DNA from 3 places in the Klebsiella sp. WOUb02 genome. Region 3 is predicted to be linked to each of the others. Evidence: riboswitches for the same ligand, from Rfam matches in the RefSeq annotation. Region 3 holds a riboswitch; each other region holds the start of a gene.

What was found. Region 3 has a riboswitch for thiamine pyrophosphate ahead of ABOC21_RS12335 (TenA family protein). Riboswitches for the same ligand answer to the same signal wherever they lie in the genome.
Region 1: it holds a riboswitch for thiamine pyrophosphate, as region 3 does, so the genes downstream of both, thiB (thiamine ABC transporter substrate binding subunit) here and ABOC21_RS12335 (TenA family protein) in region 3, are expected to answer to the same signal.
Region 2: it holds a riboswitch for thiamine pyrophosphate, as region 3 does, so the genes downstream of both, thiM (hydroxyethylthiazole kinase) here and ABOC21_RS12335 (TenA family protein) in region 3, are expected to answer to the same signal.

The regions. Positions count from the first base shown of each region.
Region 1 is NZ_CP170110.1:2,831,560-2,834,826, forward strand. It holds gene sgrR (HTH-type transcriptional regulator SgrR) at 1-1,115, shown strand, start outside; TPP riboswitch at 1,177-1,323, shown strand; gene thiB (thiamine ABC transporter substrate binding subunit) at 1,356-2,339, shown strand; gene thiP (thiamine/thiamine pyrophosphate ABC transporter permease ThiP) at 2,315-3,267, shown strand, end outside.
Region 2 is NZ_CP170110.1:231,954-235,220, reverse strand. It holds gene thiD (bifunctional hydroxymethylpyrimidine kinase/phosphomethylpyrimidine kinase) at 1-661, opposite strand, end outside; gene thiM (hydroxyethylthiazole kinase) at 658-1,434, opposite strand; TPP riboswitch at 1,469-1,565, opposite strand; gene ABOC21_RS07785 (hydroxypyruvate isomerase family protein) at 1,782-2,567, opposite strand; gene otnK (3-oxo-tetronate kinase) at 2,578-3,267, opposite strand, start outside.
Region 3 is NZ_CP170110.1:1,133,606-1,136,872, reverse strand. It holds gene ABOC21_RS12345 (ABC transporter permease) at 1-299, opposite strand, end outside; gene ABOC21_RS12340 (ABC transporter ATP-binding protein) at 296-1,024, opposite strand; gene ABOC21_RS12335 (TenA family protein) at 1,021-1,716, opposite strand; TPP riboswitch at 1,782-1,883, opposite strand; gene ABOC21_RS12330 (hypothetical protein) at 2,195-2,380, shown strand; partial or broken gene ABOC21_RS12325 (GGDEF domain-containing protein) at 2,347-2,694, shown strand; gene ABOC21_RS12320 (hypothetical protein) at 2,859-3,267, shown strand, end outside.

The DNA of each region.
Region 1 (3,267 bases), 1.7 Mb from region 3:
GCTTCTTTTTGCGTCCCGGCATCCACTTTCACCACGGCCGCGAGCTGGAAATGGAGGATGTGATCTCCTCTTTGCAGCGCAGCAGCGCCCTGCCGCTCTACTCCCATATTGAGCGCATCATCTCGCCTACCGCCTGGACGCTGGATATCCATCTGACACAGCCGGACCGCTGGCTGCCGTGGCTGCTGGGCCAGGTTTCCGCGGTGATACTGCCGCGCGAATGGCAGTCGATGGAGAACTTCTCCGCGATGCCGATCGGCACCGGGCCCTATGCGGTGGCGCGCAATAACCAAAGCCAGCTAAAGATCCATGCCTTCGACGACTACTTCGGCTATCGGGCGTTAATTGATGAGGTCAACGTCTGGGTGCTGCCGGAGATTGGCGAAGAGTCGAACGGCGGCTTAACCCTGCAGGGCACCACGCAGAGCGAGAAAGCCGTCGAAAGTCGTCTGGAAGAAGGCTGCTACTACCTGCTGTTTGATTCCCGCAGCCCGCTTGGCGCCAATGCCGCCGTGCGCCAGTGGCTGAGCTATCTGTTCCAGCCGGCGAACCTGCTCTACCACGCGGGCGAACACTACCAGGGCAACTGGTTCCCGGCCTACGGCCTGCTGCCGCGCTGGCACCACGCGCGCAGCCAGGCCTGCGAGAAACCCGCGGGCCTGGAGTCGGTGACGCTGACCTATTACCAGGACCATATTGAGCACCGCGCGATCGGCGCCATTATGGCGACGCTGCTGGCCGAGCATCAGGTCAGGCTGGAGATTCGGGAGCTGGAGTACGCGGAGTGGCATCGCGGCGAGGTGGTCAGCGACATCTGGCTAAACAGCGCCAACTTTACCCTGCCGATAGACTTCTCCCTGTTCGCCTGGCTGTATGAAGTCCCGCTCATTCGCCACTGCATCCCGATTGACTGGCAGGAGGATGCCGGCCGCTGGCATGCGGGCGAGCTAAACCCGGCCACCTGGAGCCAGCAGCTGCTGGCCAATCAAACGATCGTACCGCTGATCCACCACTGGCTGATGATCCAGGGGCAGCGCAGCATGCGCGGCGTGAGAATGAATACCCTCGGCTGGTTTGATTTTAAATCGGCGTGGTTTGCGCCGCCGGAACCCTAGCGCCCTCCCCGGCGGACGCTTAAGCCCTTTCGGTCCGCTAACAAAATCATTACACTGGTCGCCGTTCTCAACGGGGTGCTAATAAACGTACGCGATATCATTCAGGCTGCATCAAGGCTGCCTGCAGGGTGAAGCGTATGGGCTGAGAAAATACCCGTCGAACCTGATCCGGATAACGCCGGCGAAGGGATTTGAGGCTCACTCAAAATCCTTTGCCACCCCTTTTTTGTGAGGTGCAAAGTGTTGAAAAAATTACTCCCGCTGCTGGTGCTGGTCGCCGCTCCCGCGTTGGCTAAGCCCGTTCTCACCGTTTATACCTACGACTCCTTTTCCGCGGACTGGGGCCCGGGCCCGGCCGTCAAAAAGGCGTTTGAAGCCGACTGCGGCTGCGAGCTGAAGTTCGTGGCGCTGGAAGATGGCGTCTCGCTGCTGAATCGTCTGCGCATGGAAGGCAAAAACAGCAAAGCCGACGTGGTGCTCGGACTGGACAACAACCTGCTGGAAGCGGCGGCGCAAAGCAAGCTGTTCGCCAAAAGCAACGTGCCAACCGACGCGCTCACCGTCCCCGGCGGCTGGAACAACGATACCTTCGTCCCCTTTGATTACGGCTATTTCGCCTTCGTCTACGATAAAAACAAGCTCAAGAACCCGCCCAAAAGCCTGAAAGAGCTGGTTGAGAGCGACCAGAAATGGCGGGTGATCTACGAAGATCCGCGCACCAGCACGCCGGGCCTCGGCCTGCTGCTGTGGATGCAGAAAGTGTACGGCGACAAATCCCCGCAGGCCTGGGAGAAGCTGGCGGCGAAAACCGTCACCGTGACCAAAGGCTGGAGCGAGGCCTACGGCCTGTTCCTGAAGGGGGAAAGCGATCTGGTGCTGAGCTATACCACCTCGCCGGCTTATCACATTATCGCAGAGAAAAAGGATAACTACGCGGCGGCCGGCTTCAGCGAAGGCCACTACCTGCAGGTCGAAGTGGCGGCCCGCACCGCGGCCAGCAGGCAGCCGGAGCTGGCGGAAAAATTCCTTAAGTTTATGGTCTCTCCCGGCTTCCAGAACGCTATCCCGACCGGCAACTGGATGTATCCGGTTACCCAGGCGACGCTCCCCGCCGACTTTGACACGCTGGTCAAACCGCAGACCACGCTGGAGTTCACTCCGCAGCAGGTCGCTGGCGAACGGCAGAACTGGATTAACGCATGGCAACGCGCCGTCAGCCGCTAGCTATCGGCTGGCTGCTGCCGGGCCTGGCCGCCGCCTTCGTGCTGGTCGCGGTGGCGCTGGCCGCCTTTCTGGCGCTCTGGAGCAGCGCGCCGGAGGCGGCCTGGCAGGCGATCGTTCGCGACAGCTATCTCTGGCACGTCGTCCGCTTCTCCTTCTGGCAGGCGTCTCTTTCGGCGCTGCTCTCGGTGGCGCCGGCTATTTTTCTCGCCCGCGCCCTTTACCGGCGCCGCTTTCCCGGCCGCACGCTGCTGCTGCGCCTGTGCGCGATGACGCTCATCCTGCCGGTGCTGGTGGCGGTATTCGGCATCCTCAGCGTTTACGGCCGTCAGGGCTGGCTGGCGGCGGCATTTAGCGCGCTGGGATGGCGGTGGGATTTCTCCCCTTACGGGCTGCAGGGAATTCTGCTGGCGCACGTCTTCTTCAATATGCCGATGGCGACCCGCCTGCTGCTGCAGGCGCTGGAGAATATACCCGGCGAACAGCGGCAGATGGCGGCCCAGCTTGGCATGCGCGGCTTGCACTTTTTCCGCTTCGTAGAGTGGCCGTGGCTGCGGCGGCAAATTCCGCCGGTGGCGGCGCTGATCTTTATGCTCTGTTTCGCCAGCTTTGCTACCGTCCTCTCCCTTGGCGGCGGCCCGCGGGCCACCACTATCGAACTGGCGATCTACCAGGCGCTGAGCTTTGATTACGATCCGGCCCGCGCGGCGATGCTGGCGCTGATCCAGATGGGCTGCTGCCTCGGGCTGGTGCTGCTCAGCCAGCGCCTGAGCAAGGCCGTGGCGATCGGCGTGACCCACGTTCGCGGCTGGCGCGACCCCGACGATCGCCTGCACAGCCGCCTCACCGACTGCGTGCTGATCGCGATCGCGCTGCTGCTGCTGCTGCCGCCGCTGCTGGCAGTCGTCATCGACGGCCTGAATAGCAATCT
Region 2 (3,267 bases), 900 kb from region 3:
CGGCCAGCGCGGCGGAGAGCGTACAGCCGGTGCCGTGGGTATTTTTGGTCCTGATTCGCGGAGCGGTGAAGCGCTGCTCGCCTTTGGCGCTAAAGAGCCAGTCCGGACTTTCGGCATCGTCCAGATGACCGCCCTTCAGCAGCACCGCACCGCAGCCCAGCGCCAGCAGCGCCCGGCCCTGCTCAAGCATCTCTTTTTCATTCTGCGCGTGGGGCGCATCCAGCAGCGCCGCGGCCTCCGGCAGGTTGGGCGTTATCAGCGAAACCTGCGGCAGCAGCCGGGTACGCAGCGTCGCGATCGCATCGGGAGAGAGCAGCGGGTCGCCGCTTTTCGCCAGCATCACCGTATCCAGCACCACGTTGGCGATCCGGTAGCGCGCCAGCCGCTCGGCCACGGCTTCGACAATATCCGTTTCCGCCAGCATGCCAATTTTGGTGGTATCGATGCGCACGTCGCTAAACACCGAGTCCAGCTGGGCGGCAACAAAATCAGGCTCGATGCGGTACACCGACTGTACGCCGCGGGTATTCTGCGCCACCAGCGCGGTGATCACCGAGCAGCCGTAGGCGCCGAGGGCGGAGAAGGTTTTCAGATCGGCCTGAATCCCCGCGCCGCCGCTGGGGTCGGTGCCGGCAATCGTTAAGGCGTTAATTCGCTTCATTGCTGCTCCTCCTCGTACAGCGCATCGAGGAACGCCGGGGTAAAGCTACCCGGGCCGCCCTGACGGGCCGCCAGCCCGCCCGCCAGCTTCATCAGGCCGCAGGCCGCCGCAACGTTTTCCAGCCGGTCGCCGGGCAGCGCCGTACTGGCGGCAACGACCGCAGAGAGGGCGCAGCCGGTGCCAACAACGCGGGTCATCAGGCGATCCCCGCCGCTGACGGCGCGCGTGCGCTGGCCGTCGGTGACGTAATCCACCTCGCCGGTCACCGCCACCACCGTGTTCAGCTGACGCGCCAGCGCCTGAGCGGCCGGCAGCGCCGCCGCCGCGGTATCGGTGGTATCGACCCCGCGCCCGCCGCCGCTCATTCCCGCGAGGGCCATAATCTCCGAGGCATTGCCGCGAATGGCCGCCGGCTGCAGGGTTAACAGGTCGCGACAGAATTCGCTGCGCAGGGTGAGCGCGCCGACCGCAACCGGGTCCAGCGCCCACGGCTTGCCGGCCTGCTGCGCGCTACGGACAGCCGCCCGCATGGCGTCGGCGCGGTCGACGGTTAAGGTGCCGACGTTAATCAGCAGCGCATCGGCAACGGCGGCAAACTGGCTGGCCTCCTGCGGGTCAATCACCATCGCGGGGGAAGCGCCAATCGCCAGCAGGACGTTGGCGGTGAACGTCTGCACCACGTCGTTGGTCATGCAGTGAATTAGGGGGGAGTGGCGGCGAAAAAGGTGTCGCAGATGCGCAATATGCGCGGGGTTCAGTGGCTCAGCTTGCATCGTTTGCTCCAGCCAGGCGATGAAGAAGCAACGACCTTGTGGTCTCTGACTTCCCTACGCTGGCATTATCCAGATCAGGTGGTACGGGTTTTTCTCAGCCTTCACAAAGAAGGGCACCCCGAGTCATTTACTCTAAAATCAAAAGATTGCGATTAATGCTCTTCATTAATCCCTGCTCAGGATAGTAATGCCAGCGGGAAGTCTTGTAAACGGTAAAAGCGCCCCCGGCGGGCGAGTGACAGCGGGTGTGAGCCGGCTAAATCTCCCCTTCTTAGACGAAAAGGCTCACCGCTGGACTGACCCCGCCCGCCAGACGTTTCTGTCTCATCGCGATGCAGCGGTTTTAGCTAAACCGGGATAACCAGACTCAATCCCGCTTCGGTACCCGCTTTAGGGCGATACTCACAGCCAATCCAGCCGGCGTACTGTAAGGTACGAAGTTCATTAAACAGGAAAGGCCAGTTGAGTTCCCCCTCGCCAGGCTCATTGCGGGAAGGCGACTCCGCCACCTGAACATGCTTAATCCACGGCATAAATTCACGCATCTTCGTCGTAACGTCCCCCTCACCGCGCTGGCAGTGATAGATATCAAATAGCAGCCCGACATTGGACACCCCCGCCTGCTGTATCACGTCCAGCGCCTGGGACTGCCGTTGCAGAAAAAAACCGGCAATATCATGCGGATTGATAGACTCCAGCACAATGTCGAGATGACGCCGCAACGCCTGTTCCGCCGCCCAGCGCAGGTTTTCAACAAACGTGTCGCGGGCTCGCTCCTGCGCCACTCCAGCCTGGCGGATCCCCGCCTGCAGATGGATCATGGCGCATTCGAGCCCTGCCGCATAATCCAGCGCCCGGTCAAAATCATTGCGAAATGCAGCGATGCTATCCGGATGGCAAGCCTGCCCGGAGGCTTTTACCGTGCCGGGCTCGCCGGCCGGCGTATTAAAGAGGATCTGTTTAAGGCCATGCTCATCCAGCAACGCTTTCAGTCGCGCGGCCGGAAATTCGTAAGGCGAGGCATATTCGACCGCCGTAAACCCGGATTTTGCCGCGGCATGAAAACGTTCTGTAAACGGTAACTCGGTGAACAGCCATTTCAAATTTGCGCTAAAGCGTAAATTGCTACTCATCCCGCCCTCCTCAGCCACGCAGCGTATTAATAGCCCTGGCAAAAAAATCCGCGCTGCCAAAGTTTCCGGATTTCAACGCCAGCGCGATCGGGCGTTCACCGGGCGCGACCAGCACCGGGACGCCGGTATCGATTTCGCGACCAATCATTAACGAGTCCAGATTCAGGGCGCTAACCACCGCTCCGGATGTCTCGCCGCCGCCGACAACCAGGCGGCGAATACCGCAGCTGACCAGTTCGCGAGCCGTTTCGCCAAACAGCGTTTCGAGCGTTGCCGAGACCTCTTCTCGCCCGTATGCCGCCTGAGCCCGGGCAACCTCCGCCTTATCACCGGAAGTGAAAACGAGCGGCGATTTACCCCGGTTATCCATCACAAATCTCACCAGGTCGTGCGAGCTTACGCTTCCGGCCATCGCGTCATCTACGGCCACCATCATGACCGGATGTCGTTTTGCATGTTCGGCGATTTGTCCGAGCGTGGTCGTCGAGCAGCTGCCCACCAGAATGGCCTCCGGCCCGTCGATATGCGGCACGCTTGCGGTACTCCCTTTCGCTTCGCCCTTGACAATAAAATGATGCGCCAGGCCAATGGCGATACCGGAACCACCGGTCAGCAGACGCTGCCCGGCGCAGGCCTTACCAATCGTAATAAGATCCTCGTCGCTCAAGGCATCAATAACGACCAGCTTTTCATGACGCGA
Region 3 (3,267 bases):
ACCGGGATGGCCTGGCTGGTCAGCACCAGCGGCATCAGCCAGCGCTGCAGCCGCGGCGAGATAATCATGCACAGCGCCAGCGCCACGCCGAGCAGGACTCCGAGCAGCAGTCCGCTGATAATTTCGCTTAGCGTCACCAGGGTATGCCAGCCGAGATACGCGCGGTTGAGCCACAGGGCGCCGGCGACCGCCGATGGCGAAGGCAGCAGAAAGGCGGGGATCCCGCTGCAGGTCACCAGCCACCAGACCAGCAGCAGGCCGCTAAACACCACCGCGCCGCGCAAGAGTTTGCCCCTCATCCGTCGGCCCTCATCAGCTGCTGCAGCAGCTCCGCCTGGCTGGCAAGCAGCGCGGGATCGTTCGCCGCCCGCGGCGGCAGGCCAGATAAATGGTGCGAATCGTCGATCCCGCCCGCGGACGGAGCGAGCACCAGCAGGCGGTGGCTCAGCCGACAGGCTTCCATCGGATCGTGGGTAATCAGCACCACGGTACGGTCGGCCAGCAGCTCCGCCGCCAGGGTTTGAATGCGCGTGCGGGTGATGGTGTCGAGGGCGGAAAAGGGCTCATCCATTAAGACCACGGGGCGGTCTTCATACAGCGTGCGGGCCAGCGCCGCGCGCTGGCGCATGCCGCCGGAGAGCGCCGCCGGGCGATCGTCGGCGCACTGCTCCAGCCCGACCTGACGCAGCAGGGTTGTCACGCGCGAACGGTCAACGCGCTCCCCGCGCAGGCGCGCGCCAAGGGCGACGTTATCGCGCACGCTCAGCCACGGGTAGAGCAGGTCCTTCTGGCCCATCCACGCCAGCCGTTTCGCCACGGGCAGTCCGTCGCTGGCGTACACCTGGCCGGACGTCGGCGCCGCGAGGCCGGCGATGATGCGCAGCAGGCTGGTTTTTCCCGCGCCGCTGGCCCCCAGCAGGGAGACCCACTGCCCGCCGGGGATATCGAACGATAAATCCGCAAAAATGACCCGCGAGCCGAAGCGCAAACCCAGCTCCCGGACGTGGATGGCCGGGGGCGTCACGCCGACGCCTCCGTTACCGCATTCAGCCCCATCTGCCAGAAGTTGGCCTCCAGGCGCGTGGCGGTGGTGAAGATGGTGCTCAGCTCAGCGAATCTCGACTCGCCGCCGCGCTGCTGCCAGAGGGTTTCCAGCAGGGCAATCGCCGCGTTGACGCCGTTGAGGTAGCCTTCGTCGCCATAGTTGCGGATCCACGAGGCGTAGGGGTTATCGTTCAGGCGGGTCTGCGGATTGTGCAGCAGCCCGAGCCCAATTTCTGCGTAACCGGCCACGCAGGGCATCAGCGCGGCCAGCAGATCCAGGGCGTCGCCGGAGTGGCCGATATCCAGTACGTAGCGCGTGTAGTTGACCGTCTCAGACGCCTCCGGCTCGGCGGCCATGGTCGCTTCATCCAGCCCCCAGCCGTCGCAGTAGCTGACGTGCAGCGGCAGCTCGCTGAGGATGGCGTTCATCGAGGCCGCCGCGGCGCGCATCTCCGGCAGCGTGCGCAGCTTGCTGACCAGCAGGGCATAGCTGCGGGCGAAGTGGATCAAAAACAGATAGTCCTGCGTCAGGTAGCGGCGGAATGCGCGTTCGGGCAGGGTGGCGTCAGCCAGCTGATGTAAAAAAGGATGGGCGACGTAGTGCTGCCAGTCGCGTCCCGCCTGCTGGCGCAGACGACCGTAGATGCCTTGAGTAAATGCGGGAAGAATCACAGGACCTCCTGATTAAGGGGAGATCCGGGCGTGCAGAAGTATGAACAGGCAATGGCGGAAAACTGGCAAAATTGCCGACCCGTCCCTTCGCTGGCATGACCCAGATCAGGTTCAAAGGGTTCGGCTTACGCCATCTCAGCCCTCACGGGACACCCCTCGGTAAGGCCATGTTATACGGCATTCACTTTTTGATTACAATCCCGGCTTCGGCTCATTGCGCCGGGGAGCGGGCGGGGTTTAGGTGACAACGTCACTAGCAGGTTGGCTAAAGAGTGAAGGGCGGGCAGGTGCGGGAAATTTTATCGCTGATTTTTGCCGGCTTGGACACCGTCTGCGATTTAAAAGAAGACTATAATAGCCACTTCTACGTCATCCCTTTGAACTCTCTAACTAATTTTCTTTGATTTTGCGCCAGCAGGCGATGAATGCACAGGCGGCTGGATGAGTGATTGACGATGTATGGCGGGTGGAGAGCTGCATGCTATTAAAAGAATTCACGATGTTCGACCTGTTAGCCACCCCCATCTGGGTGGTTCACCCTTTTAAAGAGCGCATTCTCTACGGTAATCGGGCCTCCAGAACCCTCAGCGGCGATATGTCGCTGGATGAGATGCGCAAAGGGACGTTCTCCACCTGCCCGGAAGTGAGCCTGCAGATTTACTGACAATTTCGCGGATCCTTGAGTCGACGGTGACGCATCAGGACAAAATATATCGCTGGGGCGGCGAGGAGTTTCTGCTATTTCTTCCCGAACGCTCTATTGAGATGGCGCTGCAAATGGCGGAGACCATTCGTCTCGCGGTCAGCGGCTATCAGCTGCCGGATCGCCCCGGCCCGGTTACCGTCAGCATTGGCGTCGCCGCGCGTCAGGATGACGAAGAGATCGACCAGCTGTTCAACCGCGTCGACAAGGCGCTGTATGCGGCGAAGAAAGAGGGGCGAAATCAGGTGAAGCTGCACCTGGTGGGTAAATATTGAGGCGCGGCGCAATGCCGCCCTGGCTGAGCGAGCGGCGCCGCGGTAAAAATTCACCGCGTAAATATAGTTACGCCGTTTTTTAAAATTCTTAGCAATATTTCTCCGGCTCATTCGTCTACCTCATCAGCAGTCACTATTCACGACAGTCATGAGGTAGCAACAAGATGAAAGATTTTGATATGCATGAAAACCGCCGTCACTACGGCTTTGGCCACCATCGGATGGGCAAACCGCTGATCGTTGGCATGGCGATCGTCGCGATACTTGGCCTGGTGGTGATGTCGCTGTGGAACGCGCTGCTGCCGGCCATTCTTGGGGTTAAAAGCATCGGCTTTTGGCAGGCTTTAGGTCTGCTGGCGCTATCGCGGATCCTCTTCGGCGGCCTCGGCTTCCGGCCGGGCATGTTCGGTATGGGGCGCGAGCGTCGCCGCATGCATGAACGCTGGATGCAGATGAATCCCGAGCAGCGCGAAGAGTTTATGCAGCGCTTTGGCCGCCGCGGCCATCGCGAGCACTGCGGCTGGCACGATCGCCGTAACGAACCCGCCCGGCCGGCAGACGATGCGTCTAAAA